Regions from separate parts of the Desulfoplanes formicivorans genome, predicted to be linked through region 4. Evidence: predicted binding sites of a transcription regulator. Region 4 holds the regulator's gene; each other region holds the start of a gene.
What was found. Region 4 encodes sigma-54, which starts transcription at its own class of promoters, with help from an activator protein. Its sites were predicted from a motif close to CTGGCACGGNNNNTGCTT; they were not measured.
Positions count from the first base shown of each region.

Region 1: flgF (flagellar basal-body rod protein FlgF) is a predicted target of sigma-54. The motif match lies at 2,571-2,588, and genes of this name have one in related genera.
Region 2: hpsG ((2S)-3-sulfopropanediol dehydratase) is a predicted target of sigma-54. The motif match lies at 2,229-2,246, and genes of this name have one in related genera.
Region 3: DPF_RS11855 (Spy/CpxP family protein refolding chaperone) is a predicted target of sigma-54. The motif match lies at 2,150-2,167, and genes of this name have one in related genera.

Region 1 covers NZ_BDFE01000020.1:57,439-62,207, reverse strand. Annotated here, with positions in the region: gene flgA (flagellar basal body P-ring formation chaperone FlgA) at 1-861, opposite strand, end outside; gene flgG (flagellar basal-body rod protein FlgG) at 929-1,714, opposite strand; gene flgF (flagellar basal-body rod protein FlgF) at 1,814-2,542, opposite strand; tRNA gene DPF_RS11745 (tRNA-Gly) at 2,762-2,837, shown strand; gene rimP (ribosome maturation factor RimP) at 2,919-3,386, shown strand; gene nusA (transcription termination factor NusA) at 3,487-4,769, shown strand, end outside.
Region 2 covers NZ_BDFE01000009.1:183,312-188,080, reverse strand. Annotated here, with positions in the region: gene DPF_RS04680 (MFS transporter) at 1-744, shown strand, start outside; gene DPF_RS04675 (sulfite exporter TauE/SafE family protein) at 884-1,612, opposite strand; gene hpsG ((2S)-3-sulfopropanediol dehydratase) at 2,351-4,769, shown strand, end outside.
Region 3 covers NZ_BDFE01000020.1:78,115-82,883, reverse strand. Annotated here, with positions in the region: gene DPF_RS11865 (sigma-54-dependent transcriptional regulator) at 1-32, opposite strand, end outside; gene DPF_RS11860 (ATP-binding protein) at 150-1,949, opposite strand; gene DPF_RS11855 (Spy/CpxP family protein refolding chaperone) at 2,215-2,802, shown strand; tRNA gene DPF_RS11850 (tRNA-Leu) at 2,979-3,065, opposite strand; gene DPF_RS11845 (rhomboid family intramembrane serine protease) at 3,198-3,971, opposite strand; gene mtnA (S-methyl-5-thioribose-1-phosphate isomerase) at 4,080-4,769, opposite strand, start outside.
Region 4 covers NZ_BDFE01000016.1:157,599-162,367, reverse strand. Annotated here, with positions in the region: gene DPF_RS08680 (LptA/OstA family protein) at 184-708, shown strand; gene lptB (LPS export ABC transporter ATP-binding protein) at 713-1,435, shown strand; gene rpoN (RNA polymerase factor sigma-54) at 1,595-3,040, shown strand; gene hpf (ribosome hibernation-promoting factor, HPF/YfiA family) at 3,145-3,687, shown strand; gene DPF_RS08660 (PTS sugar transporter subunit IIA) at 3,691-4,140, shown strand; gene rapZ (RNase adapter RapZ) at 4,144-4,769, shown strand, end outside.

The sequences.
Region 1 (4,769 bases), on a different contig from region 4:
TTGCAAATTGCGAACCGCGATGCTTGCACCCACGCGTCCATCTTCAAGGGCCTCGGCCGGCACCTCCAAACGGATGGTCGGTCCCTCGAACACCAGGGACACCCGTGAACCTTCGGTAATGGTCGGCACGAGTTCAATGTTTTTGTCGTACACAACCTCCCCCGTACCCATGGGCCTTTTAACCCGCCAGGGACCACCCCGGCCGTTCCAGACAGCCCCCCGCAGGTAAGCCAGATTTTTGCGTTCAAAACGCACGGTATCAGGAACAATGATTCGTCCTCTGCTCAGGGGCCTGGCAGCGCAAGGAACCGTCACCCAGGCATCCACAAATGCGCTGGCGGCAATCTGACGCACAACCATTTTGTTCCCGTCCAGAATCTTGATGCGCAGCGAGACGCGGCCAGGAGCAATGGCCCGCGACGAGTCAATGCGTACCGTTCCAAGGGCATCAGGCAAAAACAACCGGTCAGGAATCCGGTAGTCCCGGATGGTGATCTCTGCCCGGGTGGATGTCAGGGCTGTTGTCAAAAATTTGTCGACCTGACGTCTGATGGCGGCCGAGGCAATGACCCGCCCTCCCTGCTGGACATGGATCTGAGAAGGGATGTCGCAATCGCCAGGGACAGGGGGTATCCGACCCAAAGCAGCACGAATCATGTCCGCAGCAAGGATCATCCGGTCCCCTTGACGGGAAGGAGCATCCGCCATCTTGAACGAGGCAAAATGCTCCAGAAAAACCGCTGATTCCGGTCCACTGGACACGGCCAGATCGCCAAGGGTTACCTGGGGCCCCTGTACGCAGACGGCATCGGCAAACACGAGGCGTTCGACGGTGGCTGCATGCCCATGTCCAACGCCCAACCACAGCATCCCAATAAAAAGCGCAAGCATGCGCGTTATGATTGCAGACAGATCCCGCATGGCAAACCTATCGCTTCATCTGGTTGGCGGTCTGAAGCATGTTATCGGCCGTGGTAATGGCCTTGGAATTGGTTTCATAGGCCCTTTGGGCGACAATCATGTTGACCATTTCCTCCACGAGATCCACATTGGAAGACTCAAGGAATCCCTGGGCCAGCGTCCCCACATTGTTCTCTCCGGGGGTTCCCTCCACAGGATCGCCGGACCCTTCAGTCTCCACATACAGGTTGCGTCCCTTGGCCTTGAGCCCGGCCGGGTTGATAAAGGTATACAAAGGGATATCCCCTTCCTGCAGGGACTCGCCGTTTTTATCCAGGGCGCTAATATGTCCGTCTTCGGTAATGACGATATTTTGTGTTTCCACGGGAACCGTAAAATTGGGCTGCAACCTGTATCCCCCCGAGGTAACCAGCTCACCGTCAACATTGAGTTTGAACGATCCTACACGGGTATAGGCATCATCGCCGTTGGCATCCTCCACCTTGAAAAACCCATCCCCCTCGATGGCCAGATCAAGCTGATTGCCGGTATTGGTCAGATCACCCTCGGTAAAAATCTTGTGCACATCCACGGCCCGCACCCCCATGCCCACCTGAATACCCGTGGGCAACCGATCGCCGGAAACATTCTGGGCACCGGATATCTTAAGGTTCTGGTACATGAGATCCTCGAATTCCGCCCGACTCTTCTTGAACCCCGTTGTGCTCACATTGGACAGATTGTTGGAAATCACGTCAATGTTGCGCTGCATGGCCACCATGCCTGAAGCTGCTGTCCACAATGATCGCATCATAACCTTGTTATCTCCTAATTTTTACATTTCATACATTAATGTCCTACCCACACACGGCCCATGTTTCGGACCATTTCGCGTCCTAACTACAGATTCCGTCTAAATCTTGCCCACGGTGTTGATTGCCTTGTCGTCCATGTCCGAAGACGTAGTCATAATTTTCTGTTCAGCACCCACATTGCGAGAGACCTCAATCATCCTGACCATTTCCTGCACAACCTCCACATTGGAATTTTCAAGAAAGCCCTGATGGACCATGGAGTCAGTGGCCGGTATTTCCTCAAAGGACTGATCATCAGGAGTCCGGAACAAATGCCGACCCACCGGTTCAAGGCGCTGGGCCTCATCAAAAGTAACCACGGCAATACGTCCCACAACAGCTCCATCAACATACAGTTCCCCGGCATCGTTGATAACAGGCTGTGAATCACGTGGTACCGTGACCGGACCGCCCTCGCCCTGCAAGATATTGCCATGAACATCCGTTATGACCCCATTGTCATCAAGCCGAAACATGCCCGCCCGGGTGTAGCGAACCCCATTGGGGGTCTCCAGCTTGAAAAAGCCCTTGCCCTCAATGGCCAGATCCAGAGGATTGCCTGTCATGGTCAAGCCGCCCTGGCTAAGATCCACGTCCACGGTATGCAACCGGGTCTGTGAGACCATGGGGTCCTTGCCAATTTCCTGATTCCTGAACGCATCGCAAAAGGACATGGCCATCCTTTTGAAGCCGGTCGTATTGACGTTCGCCAAATTATTGGCGATGTAATTAAGCCGCTTGGACTGGGTTGTACTCCCGAAAACCGCGCTGTATACTGCTGATTGCATGACTGATACCCTCCGTAATCTTCCACCAAAGCAATAATCCTGCCAGAATTCATATTGTTTTCCAAAAAACCATGTTCCTCGTCCCCGCCAAAAGCGTGGGCATTTTTTGCCTATCCGGACCATTTGTGTTAAGAATGGCGCAGGCACGCATCCGGGTCGATCTCAGGAAAAAAAAGTTGACAAACCCAGAAAATTCGACAAAAGAGAAGAGCTTTCCGGGCGGATGTAGCTCAGCTGGTAGAGTACAAGCTTCCCAAGCTTGGTGTCGCGGGTTCGAGCCCCGTCATCCGCTCCACTCCAAGATGTAATGACATAACCGAAGTGGTAGGGTTATTGAGGGGTGGACCATTTTGGTCCACTTTTTTTTTGGAAACAAATGCAAAAACACATACTTTACGACCAGCTCATTTCCATTCTGGCCCCCCTGTGCGAGGAACACAACGTCGCCATCTGGGGTATTGAATTGATTCTTGCGTCTCCCAAACACCGGATTGTGCGCATCTTCATTGACTCACCCCAAGGGGTGACCATTGACACGTGCGCGGCATTCAGCCGCCAGGCAAGCGTCCTTCTGGATGTGGAAGACATCATTGCAGGCGCGTACAATCTGGAAGTTTCCTCTCCAGGTCTTGATCGCATCTTTTTTTCGCCCGAGCAGCTCGACGGATTTCTGAACAAAACCGTCAAACTGACCCTGAACGCGCCCAGGCAGGGACGCAAGCAGTTCAGGGGCATCTTGACCTCGCGTACGGGAGACACCTTTGCCCTGCGGCTCGACGACCAAAGCGAACACGAATTTTCATGGGGCGAAACCAAAAAACTGCGACTCGTCTTCACGGGCTGATCAGAGTACACGACCGCGGCAGGCACATGGTGCACCCGCTGTCCTTTCAACCAACCGTTATCCGAATCCTTTTGATTCCAAGAAGAAGCGGAGAATCCTCATGGGCATGGAGCTAAAAAAAGCAATCGATCAGATCAGCAAAGACAAGGGCATCGACCGTGATCTTCTTGTGGACACTCTCGAAGAAGCCATCCGGGCCTCGGTGATCAAAAAATACGGCGACAATCTTGATATCGAAGTCAGCTTCAATGAAGAAATCGGCGAGATCGAGGTCTACCAGTTCAAGGTGGTGGTTGCCGAGGTGAACGACCCCTCCCGGGAAATCACCCTGGAAGATGCCAAGATCCACGATCCCAACGTCCAGCTGGACGACGAAGTGGGATTTCGCATGGAAATCGAGGACCTGGGGAGAATCGCAGCCCAATCCGCCAAACAGGTCATCATCCAGCGGATGCGTGACGCTGAGCATGAAATCATCTACGAAGAATACAAGGATCGCATCGGAGAAATCGTAGGCGGCATCATTCAACGCCGGGATCGCAACGGCTGGGTGATCAACCTCGGCAGAACCGAAGCCATCCTTCCCAAGAACGAACAGATCCCAAGGGAACGTTTCCGTCAGGGAGATCGGGTTCAGACCTATATTGTAGACGTCAAGCAGGAAGGCCGCGGTCCTCAGGTCGTTGTCTCCAGATCGCACCCCGAGTACATGAAAGCCCTGTTCAAACGCGAAGTTCCCGAGATCGACGATGGCATCGTGACCATCATGGGTGTGGCGCGTGATCCGGGCCTGCGTGCCAAGGTGGCGGTCATTTCCCACGAACCCGATGTTGATCCCGTTGGGGCCTGCGTGGGCGTCAAGGGCTCGCGCATCCAGAATATTGTCCAGGAATTCCGGGGTGAACGCATTGATATCGTGCTCTGGAATCCGGACATTACCACCTATGCGGCCAACGCACTTTCACCGGCGGTCATATCCAGAATCACCGTGGATGACGATGACAAGACCCTGGAAGTGGTTGTTCCCGACGATCAGCTCACGCCGGCCATCGGCCGCAAGGGGCAAAACGTCAAACTCGCGGCCAAACTCCTCGGGTGGCGTATCGATATCTTCACGGAAAGCCGTTACGGAGAACTGAACAAAAACCGTCGGGGTCTGGAACAGCTGGCCAGTGCTGCGGAGATCCATGTGGACAATCTCATTGAGGCCGGTTTCGAGGATGTAAACAGTGTCGTCGAGAGCACGGAAGCAGAACTGTTGGATATTGAGGGTATCGGGGAAGAAAATGTCGCCGATCTCAAGGCTGCTGCCAACCTGCTTGCGGAAAAGGCTCCTGAAAGCGATGAGCACGAGGATGCCGAAACAGCTGAATCCGACAACGA
Region 2 (4,769 bases), on a different contig from region 4:
ATCGCTCTGGCCGCAGTGGGCACGGCAGGGGCCTTTGGCTGCAACGGAGCAACCTTTGCCCTGTCGCTTCTGCTCATCGCCTGCGTCAAAACATCTCTGGTCCCCAAACCCCTGGACACGCTTCAGCCCTCCAATACGGGAAGTACCCGGGAAAGCCTCAAGGAAATCCTGGCATGGCTCAAGGGCAACCAGGATGTCTTGGGTATGCTGATCCTTTTCGGGGTGCTGAACTTCTTTGCCGCCCCCCTGATGATCTCCATTCCCCTGATGGTCAAATATGCCTTTGCCGGCGACGTGTCCTGGGTGGCGTTTCTGGAAGCGGGACTGGCTCTTGGAACCGTGATGATGGCCTGTACCCTGAGTTTTGTGGCCCAGGGACGCATGCTGCAGCGGATCATAACCGGGGTTGTGGGCCTGGGAGCGTCTGTCCTTGCGTTTGCCCTTTCGCCCACCCCCTGGCTGGGACTTCCCCTGGTGTTTGGTGCAGGAGCCGGGCTGGCCCTGGCCAGCGCCACGGCCCTGGGATTTTTTCAACGCACGGTTCCGGATGCCCTCAAAGGACGATTCTTTTCCATTCTCACGGCAGTGGCCTATTCGGTCATGCCTCTGGCTTTGGCCCTGAACGGACTGATATCGCAATATTATTCCGTACGCCTTGTCCTGGCCGTGGACGGGGCCATGGTCTGCCTGCTTGCCGGGTGCTTCATGCTCAAGCCGTTTCGAACCTCAACACGGCTGCACTAACCCCATCTGCCCGACGCGTTCTTCCCTCTTTCACCCAAATACCCTTTGCTGTTGCCTGCGTGCACAACATAAAAGGCCGATACAGGTGACATCACCTGTATCGGCCTTTGCAAAGCCCCCTTCCTCGCCTCCCCATTATTCAAACATATCTGACAATCATGGCCACGGCGCTGATGGAGGAGAGCAGAAACACGGCCGGCCGGGTGCACCGTTTGTCAAAATACTCGGCCACAGGAAACGAAAACACATAGCCAAGGACAACTCCTGGGGCCAGACAAAGGGCCAGCTGCAGTTCCTTTATCCCGAGACGCCCGACCAGGGCCAGGGCAATGGTTGACAGGATAACGGAAAGAAACCCCACGCAGGCAATGGTCCCGCGCAGCTCCGGACCGGGGCGGTTCTGCAGGGCCAAAGCCAGGGGAGGCATGCTCACCCCGCTGAGGGTTCCCATGAAACCACCCAGAACCCCGGCAGAAAAAAGTATCTTTTTGCCAGGCCGTATGGCGGGCCCCACAAGACTCATGCCCACGGCCACAAAGATGAGCCCCCCGAAAAGCAGGGCGATCTCGCGCTCCGGAAGCCGGGCCGCAATCAGGGCCGCAAGGGCTGTACCCGGAATGAACCCGCCCAGGGCCTGCTTGACGCAGGAGCAGCTGACGGCTTTGCGTTCCCTGATCATGACCATGGTGGTGATCAACCCGACCAAAAGAATGATGGGCCCTGGAAAAAAGGCGGGATTGATCATGAGCAAAAAAGGCCCGATGAGCAAAGCAAGCCCGAATCCGGCCAGACCGTTGCCAAAGGCTCCGAACACCGCGATGCAAAAGGCCAGTATGAATTGATGGGTTGTGATTCCAAATCCGTACACAAAATTACTCCTGGGGTTGAAATGCTGAAAACCAGCCTGAATCATGGCAGAAAATCATTTAACCGGTTCAAATAACGGGCAATTAAAGCAATATTCAGGCCATTTCAACAGAGATCACTGTACAATCTGGCTGCATCAAAGCTTACAATTCCCCGCGTCATCACGGCAATACGCCGCGGTACACGATGACATCTCCCCCGCCACATCCTTCACCCCAGTACAGAATCACCTGCCGGTCACGACACCCGCGGGTGATCCTGTCTCCAGACATGTTCTCTTGTATCTGGGCACTTCAGATCAGTACTGCCGGCCTTCCTGGCCCTGTCCCGCAACCACCAAGAAACGCCTTGTGCCGTTTCGATCAAACTTCTGCTGCTGATCTTTGTCCGGATGACCAAAGCAGGGAGCAGAGAGGATTGAACTCTTGTCTGTTTTCTCACATGCCATGCATCCGCCCACAATGTTGCGCCACTGCAATATACATTTCAAATCCCCGAAATTACTGACTTGAGGCCACATGGTGTTGCATTGATGCTACAAGCACATACAAACGCATGCCCACTATTCAAAAAACAAAAAAACAATATTTAATCATACATATCAAGCAATTAATAGTTTGGCACTGGTATTGCTGCTAGCGAAACATCCTGCACGTAAAAAACATCGTGCACAGAAAATTCAACGGGTTGCGTCTCTTTTTTCAAAGACGCCTCTCACAACATAATCAGGAGAACTACCATGACAGGTTGCTGCACCCTCTCTCCCCAGGAAGATCGTCTCATCAACAAGATCGATACTCGTAAGGGCCGTGAACGCGTCTACGGCATTCTTGACACGTTTCACATGACTGTACCCTCCATCGACATCGAACGTGCCCGGTATTTTACCGAATCCATGAAGACCACCGAAGGGCAGGTTCTTGTTCTCCGATGGGCCAAGGCACTCAAAAACGTTGCCGAGAACATCACCGTCTACATCACTCCCAATTCTCTTCTGGCTGGCCGTGCTGGCAAGATGGGTCGTTACGGGATCCTGTACCCTGAAATCGACGGCGATTTCTACAAGGTGGTCATGAAGGATCTGCACAAGCGGGCCAAGAGCCCCTTTCTCCTTTCTAAGGAAGACACGGATCTTCTTTTGAACGAAATCGCTCCCTACTGGGAAGGCAAGACCTACCACGAGCATCTGAATCACGCCATGCCCGAGGAACTGCGCACCGTCACCTACGATGACGACGAAGGTCTGAAGTCCAAGTTCGTTGTCAGCGAGACGTCTTCCTACCGCTCCGCCCTGCAGTGGGTCCATGACTTCGAAAAAGTCATCAAGCGCGGTTTCGAGGACATCAAGGCCGAAGCCCAGGCCAGACTGGACGCCCTTGATCCCTTGAGCCCCGTGCAGAACGTGGAAAAACGTCCCTTCTACCAGGCCATGATCATCGTTTGTGATGCCGTTATGATCTGGGCCAGGCGTCACGCTGTTCTGGCACGCGAGCTGGCTGCTGCCGAGACCGATGAAAAACGCAAGGCCGAACTTCTGGAAATCGCCGAGATCTGCGAACAGGTGCCTGCCAAGCCCGCTCGCAATTTCCGTGAAGCCTTGCAGTGCCAGTGGTTCGTGCAGATGTTCTCCCGTATCGAGCAGAAATCCTCTGCCATCATCTCCAACGGGCGCATGGACCAGTATCTGTACCCCTTCTACAAGAAGGATCTTGAAGCAGGTATCATTGACGAAGACAAGGCCACTGAACTGCTGGAAAACATGTGGGTTGAAATGGCTCAATTCCTGGATCTGTACATCAATCCCACCGGGAACGAGTTCCAGGAAGGGTATGCCCACTGGGAAGCCGTAACCATCGGCGGCCAGACTCCCGAAGGTGAGGATGCCACCAACGATCTCTCCTATCTCTTCCTGCGTTCCAAGAGAGAGTTCCCTTTCAACTATCCCGATCTGGCCACGCGTATTCACTCCCGCACTCCCGAGCGGTTCCTGCACGAGGTTGCCCTGACCATCAAGGATGGTTCCGGGTATCCCAAGCTGATCAATGACGAGGAAATTATCCCCCTGTACACGGCCAAGGGAGCTCCTTTCAACGAAGCCCTGGACTACGCTGTTTCCGGCTGCACCGAAGCACGCATGCCCAACCGGGACACCTACACCTCGGGTTGCGTGTACATCAACGCTGCCACAGCCATCGAGATGACCCTGAACAATGGTCGCTTGAAGCACTACGGCGATGAGCTCATCGGCCTGGAAACCGGCAATGCAACGGATTACAAATCCTGGGACGAATTCTACAAGGCATTTGTGGACCAGTACATGAACCTCATTTCCAAGGCCTTCTACCAGCAGGCCCTGGTGGACAAGCTGCGTCCCCAGCACTTTGCCTCCCCCATGGCCTCCGTGCTCCACGACCTGTGCATGAAGGAAGGCAAGGACCTGCAGAATGAGAAGATCGAAGGTGGCGTGGACTTCTCCTACTTCGAGATTCTGGGTTACGGCACCGTGACCGACAGCTTGTCCGCCATCAAGAAGCTGGTCTTCGAGGACAAGAAATTGACCATGGAAGAAGTCATGGAAGCCCTGGCGACCGATTTCGAAGGCCATGAAGATGTTCGCGAGATGCTGCGCAACGCTCCGGCCTACGGCAACAACGATCCCTACGCTGATTCCATTGCCAAGGAACTGGACCGCATCACCCAGGTGTACGCGGAAAAGTACTCCGAGGAACGCGGCATCAATTGCGACGTGCGCTACGTGCCCATCACCTCCCACGTCCCCTTCGGCAAGATCGTTTCCGCAACCCCCAACGGACGTCATGCATGGACCGCTCTTTCCGACGGTACCTCCGCATCCCATGGCGCGGACCACAACGGCCCCACCGCCGTTCTCATGTCCAACTACCACACCAAAAACACCGGCATGAAGAATCGTGCATCCCGTCTGCTGAACCTCAAGCTCTCCCCCAAGGCTGTTGAGGGTGAAGAGGGTACGCGCAAAATCATGGACATGATCCGGACATGGTGTGACCTGCGCCTCTGGCATCTGCAGTTCAACATCATCAACAAGGAAACCCTCCTGGCTGCCCAGAAGGACCCCGACAACTACCGTGACCTCCTGGTCCGCATCGCTGGCTACAGCGCCTACTTCTGCGACCTGT
Region 3 (4,769 bases), on a different contig from region 4:
TCATCGTCAACGATCAAAATGGATGGATTCATGATTGCATTCCCGTGGTCTGGTTGCATCCTGACATATTTCTTCATGTACAAACATGACGGACAGCAGACATGTATTTGCAGCAAGACATTCCAAACAACCCTTTTGCAGACGCGTTTCTAGGTGACCTGCCTTGCGCTGCCCCCTTTTTGAGGCAGTATAATCGTAATCACCGTCCCCTCCCCTTCTTTTGAAACAACCTTTATCTCGCCGTCATGGGCTTCAACGATCTTGAGCACCATGGCCAGACCCAACCCGGTTCCCCGATTTTTGGTCGTATAATAGGGATCAAAAATCTTGGGCAGATCCTGGGCAGGAATACCCTTGCCCGTGTCGCTGATGCGCATGCCGAATCGACCATCCGGAGCACGAAATCCCTCCACGCGCAGGATACCCCCTTGGGGCATGGCCTGAACGGCATTCAGATAAACATTCAAAAGACACTGCTGCATCCTGTCCGGATCGAGGAACACCGGGGAAATATCCTCGGGGATATCCGTTTCCACACGCACGCCTGCGCGTTGCACATCCTGCTGGATAAGAGAAAGGGAATGGTTGATCATGGTACCCAGATCCGTGTCCCTGGCAGCAATACGAGAAGGTCGAGCGTATTCGATGAGCTCGGTAACCACCCGGTTCAGCCGGTCCACCTCGTGGATCATGATTTCCGCGGCACCGTGTTCCGTGCTTTCCGGTTCGAACCGGGCCCGAAACAAGGTGGCAAACCCCTTGATGGAACTCAGGGGATTGCGGATCTCGTGGGCCACCCCGGCAGCAAGGCTGCCTATGGCGGCCAGCTTTTCCTTGCGCTTGACCTCTTGCTGCAACCGCCGAACCTCTCGCAGATCACGCAAAATGATGATCTTGCCAAGGAACCTGCCGTCCTCGGTAATGATCCTGGCACCGCTGACCCCAAGGGGGATCTCCCGATCGTGTTCAAACGTACACACAATCTCCTGTTCCGTGACCACCCGTTCCGTTTCCAGGCGATCAATGACCGGACGGATCTCCTCGGGAATCATCAAGGTATCGGTCTGGGCCGCGTTGCCACTTGTGGTCGTTTCAGGAGCACACAAGGCAACGGCTGATTCATTCCCAAAGGAAACTTCCCCATCCGGCCCCATAACCACAAGTCCTTCGGGAAGATTAGCAACCACTTCGGAAGCAAAGGCCCTGGAATCGCTCAACAGCCTTTGGGAAACGCGCAGGTTCTGGGCCCAGAACAGGGAAATGAATCCAGCCAGACCGACAAACAGGACGATGCAGGACATGACTACAGAATGCATGAGATCGCTTTTCTGGGCGTCCTCCATGGAAGTGGCCTTGAGCCCCAGGTAGATGAACATCTTTTCCGGGTGAACAACGCCGCCATGCATGGGGGGCGGGGAAGGCCGCGCCGGACAAAAGGCCAAAAAGCGCTCCCGCATGGTCTGGGCATGTTCCCGAAATCCGGCCTTCATGATGGGTCGGAATTCACTGTATACCACAAACAGGGAGGCTCCATCCGCCCCCTTGTCCATGAACCATTGGGGATGCTCGGACGGCACAACCCTGTCCCCGTGACCGGGGAGGAAGGTTGCTCCTATCCTGTCGAAATCATTGCTCGCAATGATCCCGCCTTCGGGATTGGTGACCACAATGAAATCCACTCCCGGCAGCTTGGCTGTCTCTTCCAGAAGATGACTCAGCCGGATACCCTGGGCAAACCGGCCGCGCATCCCTATGCGCGAGCCCGCCTCCAGGGCCTTGATGAGTGCCTGGCCTTTTTCCAGAAGCACCGTGGAGGTAGCGGCTCGCTGTCGGTTGATATTCATGACCGTGAGTACGGTGACAATGACAAACAGGATCAGCGACGATCCGATGACCACCCAGGGAGAAAAAATCCTTGGTAGATCACTGTGTTTTTTTCTGACAAACATGCTCTATGGTCCTCACTCGTGCACGAGCATCCCGGGTGGATAGAATACAACCAGGTGTTCATATTTTATACACCTGATGGGTGTAAACATGCTCATTTTTTATACACCAGAATCCAGCTTTGGCCAACGCTGGAAACGGCCGCACACTCTTGAATAATTTATACGTGGTATATCAGCATATTGAAAAAAATTTTTTCAACTTGGCATCGCCATTGCTTTATGGGGAATACATCTAGCAAATTTCAATCCGCAAAGGAGGACTGTTATGGAACGCAACAAAACTCTCATCATTACCCTGGCCTTGGTGGCCATGGTCGGCCTGGCATCTTTTGCCATTGCCGGACCCGGCAGGCAGGCAGGATTTGGCAACGGCGGCCATGGCAGCATGGGTCCTGGCAACTGTGGACCAAGAATGGGGTACAACCCCGCCCAGATCGCCCAATTGACTCCGGAAAAACAGGAAGCCTACCGCAAGATCATGGATGCATTCCACACCAAGATGACCCCGCTGCGCGAATCCATGTGGCAAAAACGTCTTGAACTCAAGGCCCTTTCCCCCAATCCCAACACCAAGCCTGAAGAAATCAAGGCCCTTGTCAAGGAAATCGGTGCATTGCACACGCAGATGCGTACCGAGCATGAGGCCCTCAAAAATCGTCTTGAAAAGGAAATCGGCCTCAAGGTCGGCTGGGGCGGCTTTCACCACCCCAGGCGCGGCAACGGTATGGGCGGTTGCGGCATGATGAGCGGATCTGGCCACGGCATGATGAACGGATCTGGTTCCGGCATGATGCATGGATCTGGCCGCGGTATGATGGACGGATCCGGCTACGAACCAACCAACGTAGAGTAACAAGAGCATCATCAGCTTCATCTTCTCCTGAGCAAACGGCCCGGAAGATTCTGTCTTCCGGGCCGTTTGTCGTTGCCTGCAACGAGTTGCCCTGACCACTGCGTATCGCAACCTTCATCCAGGTCCACCCGATAAAAAAAGGGCTTATGGAAAATCCATAAGCCCTTTTCACTGTCTGGTGCCGGGGGCGAGAATCGAACTCGCATGGTATTGCTACCGCTGGATTTTGAGTCCAGTGCGTCTACCAGTTTCACCACCCCGGCATGTGTGGAATGGAGGGTTTCTATGTAAGAGAGGCCCTGGTGTCAAGCAAAAAGGAATGATCCCGGGCCAACCCTGCTCAATTGGCACCAAGGCGATCAGCAAGGCTCACCAGAGCCCTTGCCCTGCCCTTTTCACGACCGCAAATGTTTCCAGGGATCGTCATCGGGTCGTGGCCCCTTGGGCACAGCATTCCAGAAGGGCGTCACGTTCTTGCCGGAAAGATAGCATTTCTGACAGCGCTTTTTGTCTTCAAACAACCGAAGCAAGACAATGCCCGCCACAAAACCGCCCACATGGGCCCACCATGCAACCCCTCCGGTTCCGGCTGCTGAAGCAGCTCCATTGAAAAACTGCAAGAGAAACCAGATGCCCAAAAAGAGAACAGCCGGCAGATCCACAAACCAGGGGAAAATGAAGATGGGGATCAGGGTGACCACCTTGGCATGGGGATAAAGCACAAGATAGGCGCCCATAACCCCGGCAATGGCTCCTGAAGCGCCAACAACCGGGATGGGTGAGGAAAAATTGAAAACAAGATGGGTCAGCAGAGCGGCAAACCCGCAACACAGGTAAAAAAGCAGAAACCTGAAGGGTCCCATGACATCTTCGATGTTGTCCCCGAAGATCCAAAGGGTCCACATGTTCCCGATGATGTGCATCCACGAGCTGTGCAAAAACATGTGCGAGACCAGGGAAACCAGAACTCCGCCCGGATACCCGTGGGCCGTTGCCCACATGGGATCGGTCAGTCGAAGGGGTACCACCCCGAAGACGTGAAAGACGTACGCCTGACCCCGGGGGGAAAGGAGCAGCCCACCAAGAAACAACACCGCATTGACGACCACGATGGTGGTCACCATGACCGGTTTGTGCACATTGGGGGTGTCATCGCGAAGTGGAAACATGCCTGCCCGCGGGTTGGAAGATTAAAGCCACATCAGGCACGGGATCCGGGCATGCCCATGCCCACCCAATCCCGTGCGATTAAACCGGAGCCATGAGAACCAAAGCCGTTATCTGTTGTGAAATATCATGGACGCAATGGTTTCCCCATATGGCGGATACACCACCCCCTGTTCCGTGACGATCCCCGTAATAAGCTCGTTGGGGGTGATATCAAAGGCCACATTGAACACCTCCACCCCGGACGGCGTGATCTGGACATCGCCCACATGGGTGACCTCGCGGGGCGGCCGGTCTTCAATGGGAATCCTGTTGCCGTCAGGGGTGTCCGGATCAAAGGTGGAGGATGGCGCAGCCACGTAAAAGGGAATCCCGTAATGCCGGGCCAGGATGGCAACACCCGAAGTGCCGATCTTGTTGGCCACGTCCCCGTTGGCTGCAATGCGGTCCGCACCCACCACCACCTTGTGCACGAGCTTTCTGGCCATGAGCAGGGAACAGGCATTGTCGCAGGCCACTTTCACGGGAATATTGTCCTTGTGAAGCTCGTAGGCTGTCAGCCGCGCTCCCTGGAGAAAGGGACGAGTCTCGTTGGCAATGACCTGGATGCGTTTGCCCATATCCACCCCGCCCCGGATGACCCCCAGGGCGGTCCCGTACCCGGCTGTTGCCAGGGCTCCGGCATTGCAATGGGTCATGACCGTGTCTCCATCTTCGAGGAGTTCTCCGCCAAACCGGCCTATGGCCTTGCACATGGCAATGTCTTCGGCCTGGATCTGTCGGGCAAGGGAGAGCCAGAA
Region 4 (4,769 bases):
CGTCTCTTCCGGATATCTTGCCCAAAGAATTGCACAGGTGTTTTGCGGATCCCATGGGGATGGCGGATCATCTTTGCATTCCGGTTCTCCCTGCACCGCCACCGGCGTTGAGATGAGCGAGGGCCGGATGGTTTCGGATGTATATCAGTCAACCGTTTTCAGCTTACAACCAAGGACATTGGCGTGAACTATCTTTGCAGATTGCTGGCCCTGATTATCTGTTTGTGGCCCGGACCGGGAATGGCCCAGGAGGCCAGGGTGGCAACCACCATCACCTCGGACAGCATGTTCTACAGCCCTGACAAGAATGAAGTCTCCTTTGAAGGCAATGTGCATGTGGTGCGCGATGATTTCAGGATCTGGTCCGAGAAATTGATCATTTATCTTGCCGAGAATGAAACATCCACTTCCACGGCCACCCCGGGCAATGACCAGCCGTCCCAGGATCTTTCCAATGTTGAAAAGATTGTGGCCCTGAACAATGTCCGGTTGGAAAGTCAGGGCAAAAAAGGGTTCTGCGGCAAGGCCATCTATTTTCAGCAGCAGGAGATGTTGCAGATGGAAGAAAGTCCCCGCCTTGAAGACGGCAAGAACACCATCAGCGGGGAAATCATCAAGCTGTATACGCGGGATAATCGCAGCGAGATCATTGGTGGCAAAAAACGGGTCGAGGCCATTTTCTTTTCCCGCCCCCAACAGACGAAGTGATACCATGGCGATTCTCAGGGCTCATGATCTCGTAAAAATTTTCGGCAAGAAACGGGTTGTCAAAGGCATCACCATCCAGGTTGAGGATGGTGAGGTTGTCGGTCTGCTTGGTCCCAATGGTGCCGGGAAAACCACCACCTTTTACATGCTTGTTGGAATCATTCGGCCCAATGGGGGCTCGGTGTTTCTGGGGGACCAGGAAATCACCCGGTGGCCCTTGCATCAGAGGGCCAAAAGCGGCGTCAGTTATCTGCCCCAGGAAAGTTCCATCTTCAAGAAGCTGACTGTTCGCCAGAATCTGATGATCATTCTGGAATACACGGGCCTGTCCAGGAAAAAGCGCAACGAAAAAGCCGATCATCTCCTTGAGCAATTGGGTATTACCCGCCTTGCCCATCAAAAGGCAGCCTTCTTGTCCGGAGGAGAACGCCGACGCCTGGAGATTGCTCGCGCCCTGATTCAGGACCCCACCTTCATCCTTCTTGACGAACCCTTTGCCGGTATTGATCCCTTGGCTGTGGAGGATATCCAGCAGATTATCCGTTCCCTGCGGGAGTTGGGTATTGGAGTGCTCATTTCGGATCACAATGTCCGGGAGACCCTCAATATCTGCGATCGTGCCTCCATTGTGTATGATGGGCAGATCATCCTTGAAGGAACCCCTGACGAGATCGTCAATAATCCCAAGGCGCGGCAGATTTATCTTGGAGAAGATTTCACCCTTTAGATGATTGCAAGGGGTTTGCTTCTGTGGCACAAGGAAAGTGCAGGCAAACTTGAATGATCCTTTTTTCACTTTATTGAAATAATTCATAACATTTTTGCAACCTTTCTTTAGCCGGGCACTCTTTGACGCCCGGGTAGTCCTGCCTCGACGAGAATACTTATGGCTCTGGAATTACGACAAAATCTCAAGCTCACTCAGCAGCTGGTCATGACCCCTCAATTGCAGCAGGCGATCAAGCTTTTACAGCTATCGCGGGTAGAGCTGCTGGACGTGATTCAGGAAGAACTGCTGGAAAATCCCATGCTCGACGAACAAGGTCAGGGCGAAAACAAGTCCGAGCAGGAGAGCAATCAGGAGGCCGAGACCAAAGGACAGGATGACAAGAAGGAATTGGCAACTGAGGAAAAAGATTTCCTCAAGAATGCCGAATGGGAAGATTATCTGGGAGATTTTTCCAGTACCACCCGACAGGTTCAGGGGTATGAAAGTGAGTCCCTGGAAGAGATCAGTTCCTATGAAGGCCGCGTTTCGGCCAAGCCCTCCCTTGAGGGTCATCTGCTCTGGCAGCTCCATCTTTCCGATATAGACGAAGAAGATTGTCGCATTGGTGAGATGATCATTGGCAGCCTCACCTCTTCCGGATATCTGGCCGCCAGTGTGGAAGACCTTGCCCAACAGCTTGGGGTATCGGAAGAAACCGTGGAGCGGGTGCTTGGGGTTGTCCAGCATTTTGACCCCGTTGGCATTGCTGCCCGCACGGCCAAGGAGTGTTTGCTCATCCAGCTTGATGCTGTTGACGACCATGATCCCATCCTCAGGTCCCTTATCGAGGATCATCTGGAAGACATTGAGCAACGCCGGTACAAGCCCCTTTTGCGCAAGTTCAAGCTCGCCAAGGACGATCTCAAGGAATATCTTGACGTCATTACCGCCCTGGATCCCCTGCCCGGTGCCAGTTACGGATCTTCCACCTCGGTTTATGTCAGCCCTGATGCCTACGTGTACAAGTATGACGATGATTATATCATTGTCCTCAATGACGATGGTTTGCCCAAATTGCAGCTCAACCCCTTTTACATGGAGACCATGCAGGGGCGGACAAGCAAGGAAGACTCATCCTATCTTCATGAAAAAATGCGTGCTGCCCAGTGGTTGATGAAGAGTCTGCAGCAGCGTCAGCGGACCCTGTTCAAGGTGGTGGAAAGTATCGTCAAGTTTCAGCATGATTTTTTCGATTACGGACCCACACGCCTCAAACCCCTTATCCTCAAGGATGTGGCTGCTGATATTGACATGCACGAGTCAACGGTCAGCCGGATCACCACCAACAAGTACCTGGCAACACCTCACGGTATTTTTGAACTCAAATATTTTTTCAACAGCGCATTGGATCTGGACGACGGGACCCAGGTGGGTTCGGAAAGTGTCAAGGTGGCCATCAAGAAGATCATTGAAGGAGAAGATCCCAAAAAGCCGTACAGCGACGAAAAAATTTCCAAAATGCTCAAGGACATTCTTGAGGTGAATATTGCGCGCAGGACCGTGGCCAAGTACCGTTCGGCCCTGAATATTGAATCGTCTTCCAGGCGCAAAAAATTTTTCTGATTCTCCCAGGGCTTTTTCCGGAGTACAAGGAAACTTTCTTGGAGCCGTGTTTGGGACGGCATACATGTGTTGTCGTGTACCCACCTTTATCCAGGAGGTATTCTATGAATATGAACTTCAACTTCAAGAACTTCGAGCCTTCAGATCATCTGCGCGAGTATGCCAAGGGTCGTTTTGGCAAGATTGCCAAGTATGTCCCCAATCCGGATAACGCTGATCTCCAGGTCAATCTTGAAGTGGAAAAGTTTCGTCATCGGGCAGATGTGGTCCTCACCGGTGACAACCTCCGATTGTCGGCCAACGAGCAGAGCGAAGACATGTACTCCACGGTGGACCTGCTCCTTGACAAGCTCGAGGCCCAGGTGCGCCGTGTACGCGACAAGGGCAAGAAGGTCAGGAAAAAGGGGGCAACCGGCAGATTTGATGTCATCAGTTTTTCCGATGAAACGGAACTCAAGGGGCAAACCCCGACTATTGTCCGCTCGGACCGTTTTTCTCCCAAGCCCATGGGCGTGGATGAAGCGGCCATGCAGCTGGACAGCCTCGAAGATGATTTTTTGGTTTTTCTCAATGCTGAAACAGAACGGGTCAATGTGATCTATCACCGCAAAAACGGAGATTTCGGTCTTATTGATCCTGGGATTTGATACATGAAACTTGCTGATTTTCTCGATGATGCATGTGTAATCGCTGACTTGCAGGCCAGGACCAAGGAGGAGGTCCTGGCCGAACTTATTGAACCCCTCAAGGCAAGGTGGCCCGAACTTGATCAGGAAAAGATACTTTCGGTTCTTCTGGACAGGGAAAAGCTCGGGACAACGGGGATAGGTGACGGCATTGCCATCCCTCATGGCAAGATGGAGGGGATCCAGGAGGTCGGGCTTGTTGTTGGTCGCAGCCTCGAAGGACTGGATTTCAACGCGCTGGACCACAAGCCCTGCCGTATCTTTTTTCTGGTGCTGGCACCGGAACATGTGGCAGGAATGCATTTGCGGATCTTGGCCCATATTTCCCGACTCCTTCAAGATGTTTCCTTTCGGCAGGCATTTCTCAATGCGTCTGACAAGATGGCCTTGTGCAACCTCCTCAAGGAGGCGTAGCCTGTGAGTTCGATCACACCCCCTGTTGTCATTTTGACCGGTTTGTCCGGGGCAGGCAAAAGTACCGCTCTCAACGTGTTTGAAGATCTCGGTTTTTTTTGTGTCGATGGTCTTCCGGCAAGCATCCTTACCGCCCTGGTCACTCTGTTTGCTCAAGAAAAAAACAGCAAATACAGGGGGATTGCCTTGGGTATGGACCTGCGGCAACTGGATTTCATGGACCAGTGGCTTCTTGCCCGGGAAGAACTGGACAAGCTGGGGGTCGTTCCCAGGATTCTTTTTATTGAAGCCGCAACCAATGTTCTGCTGCGTCGTTACGCCACAACCCGACGTCCCCATCCCCTTGAAAACCGCGTGGCCGGCCTGGAGCAGGCCGTGGCCATGGAACGGGAAATCCTGGCTCCCATTCGGGAACAGGCCGATCTTGTAGTGGACACATCTGCGTATTCGGTCCATGATCTGCGCCGAATCATCCAGGAACATTGGACCGTTTCCAGGGAGAGCGCCTCGGGTTTACGGGTTCATCTCATTTCCTTTGGATTCAAATACGGTGTGCCGGCGGAAGCAGATATCGTGCTGGATTTGAGGTTTTTGCCCAATCCGTATTTTGATGAAAAATTACGGCCCTT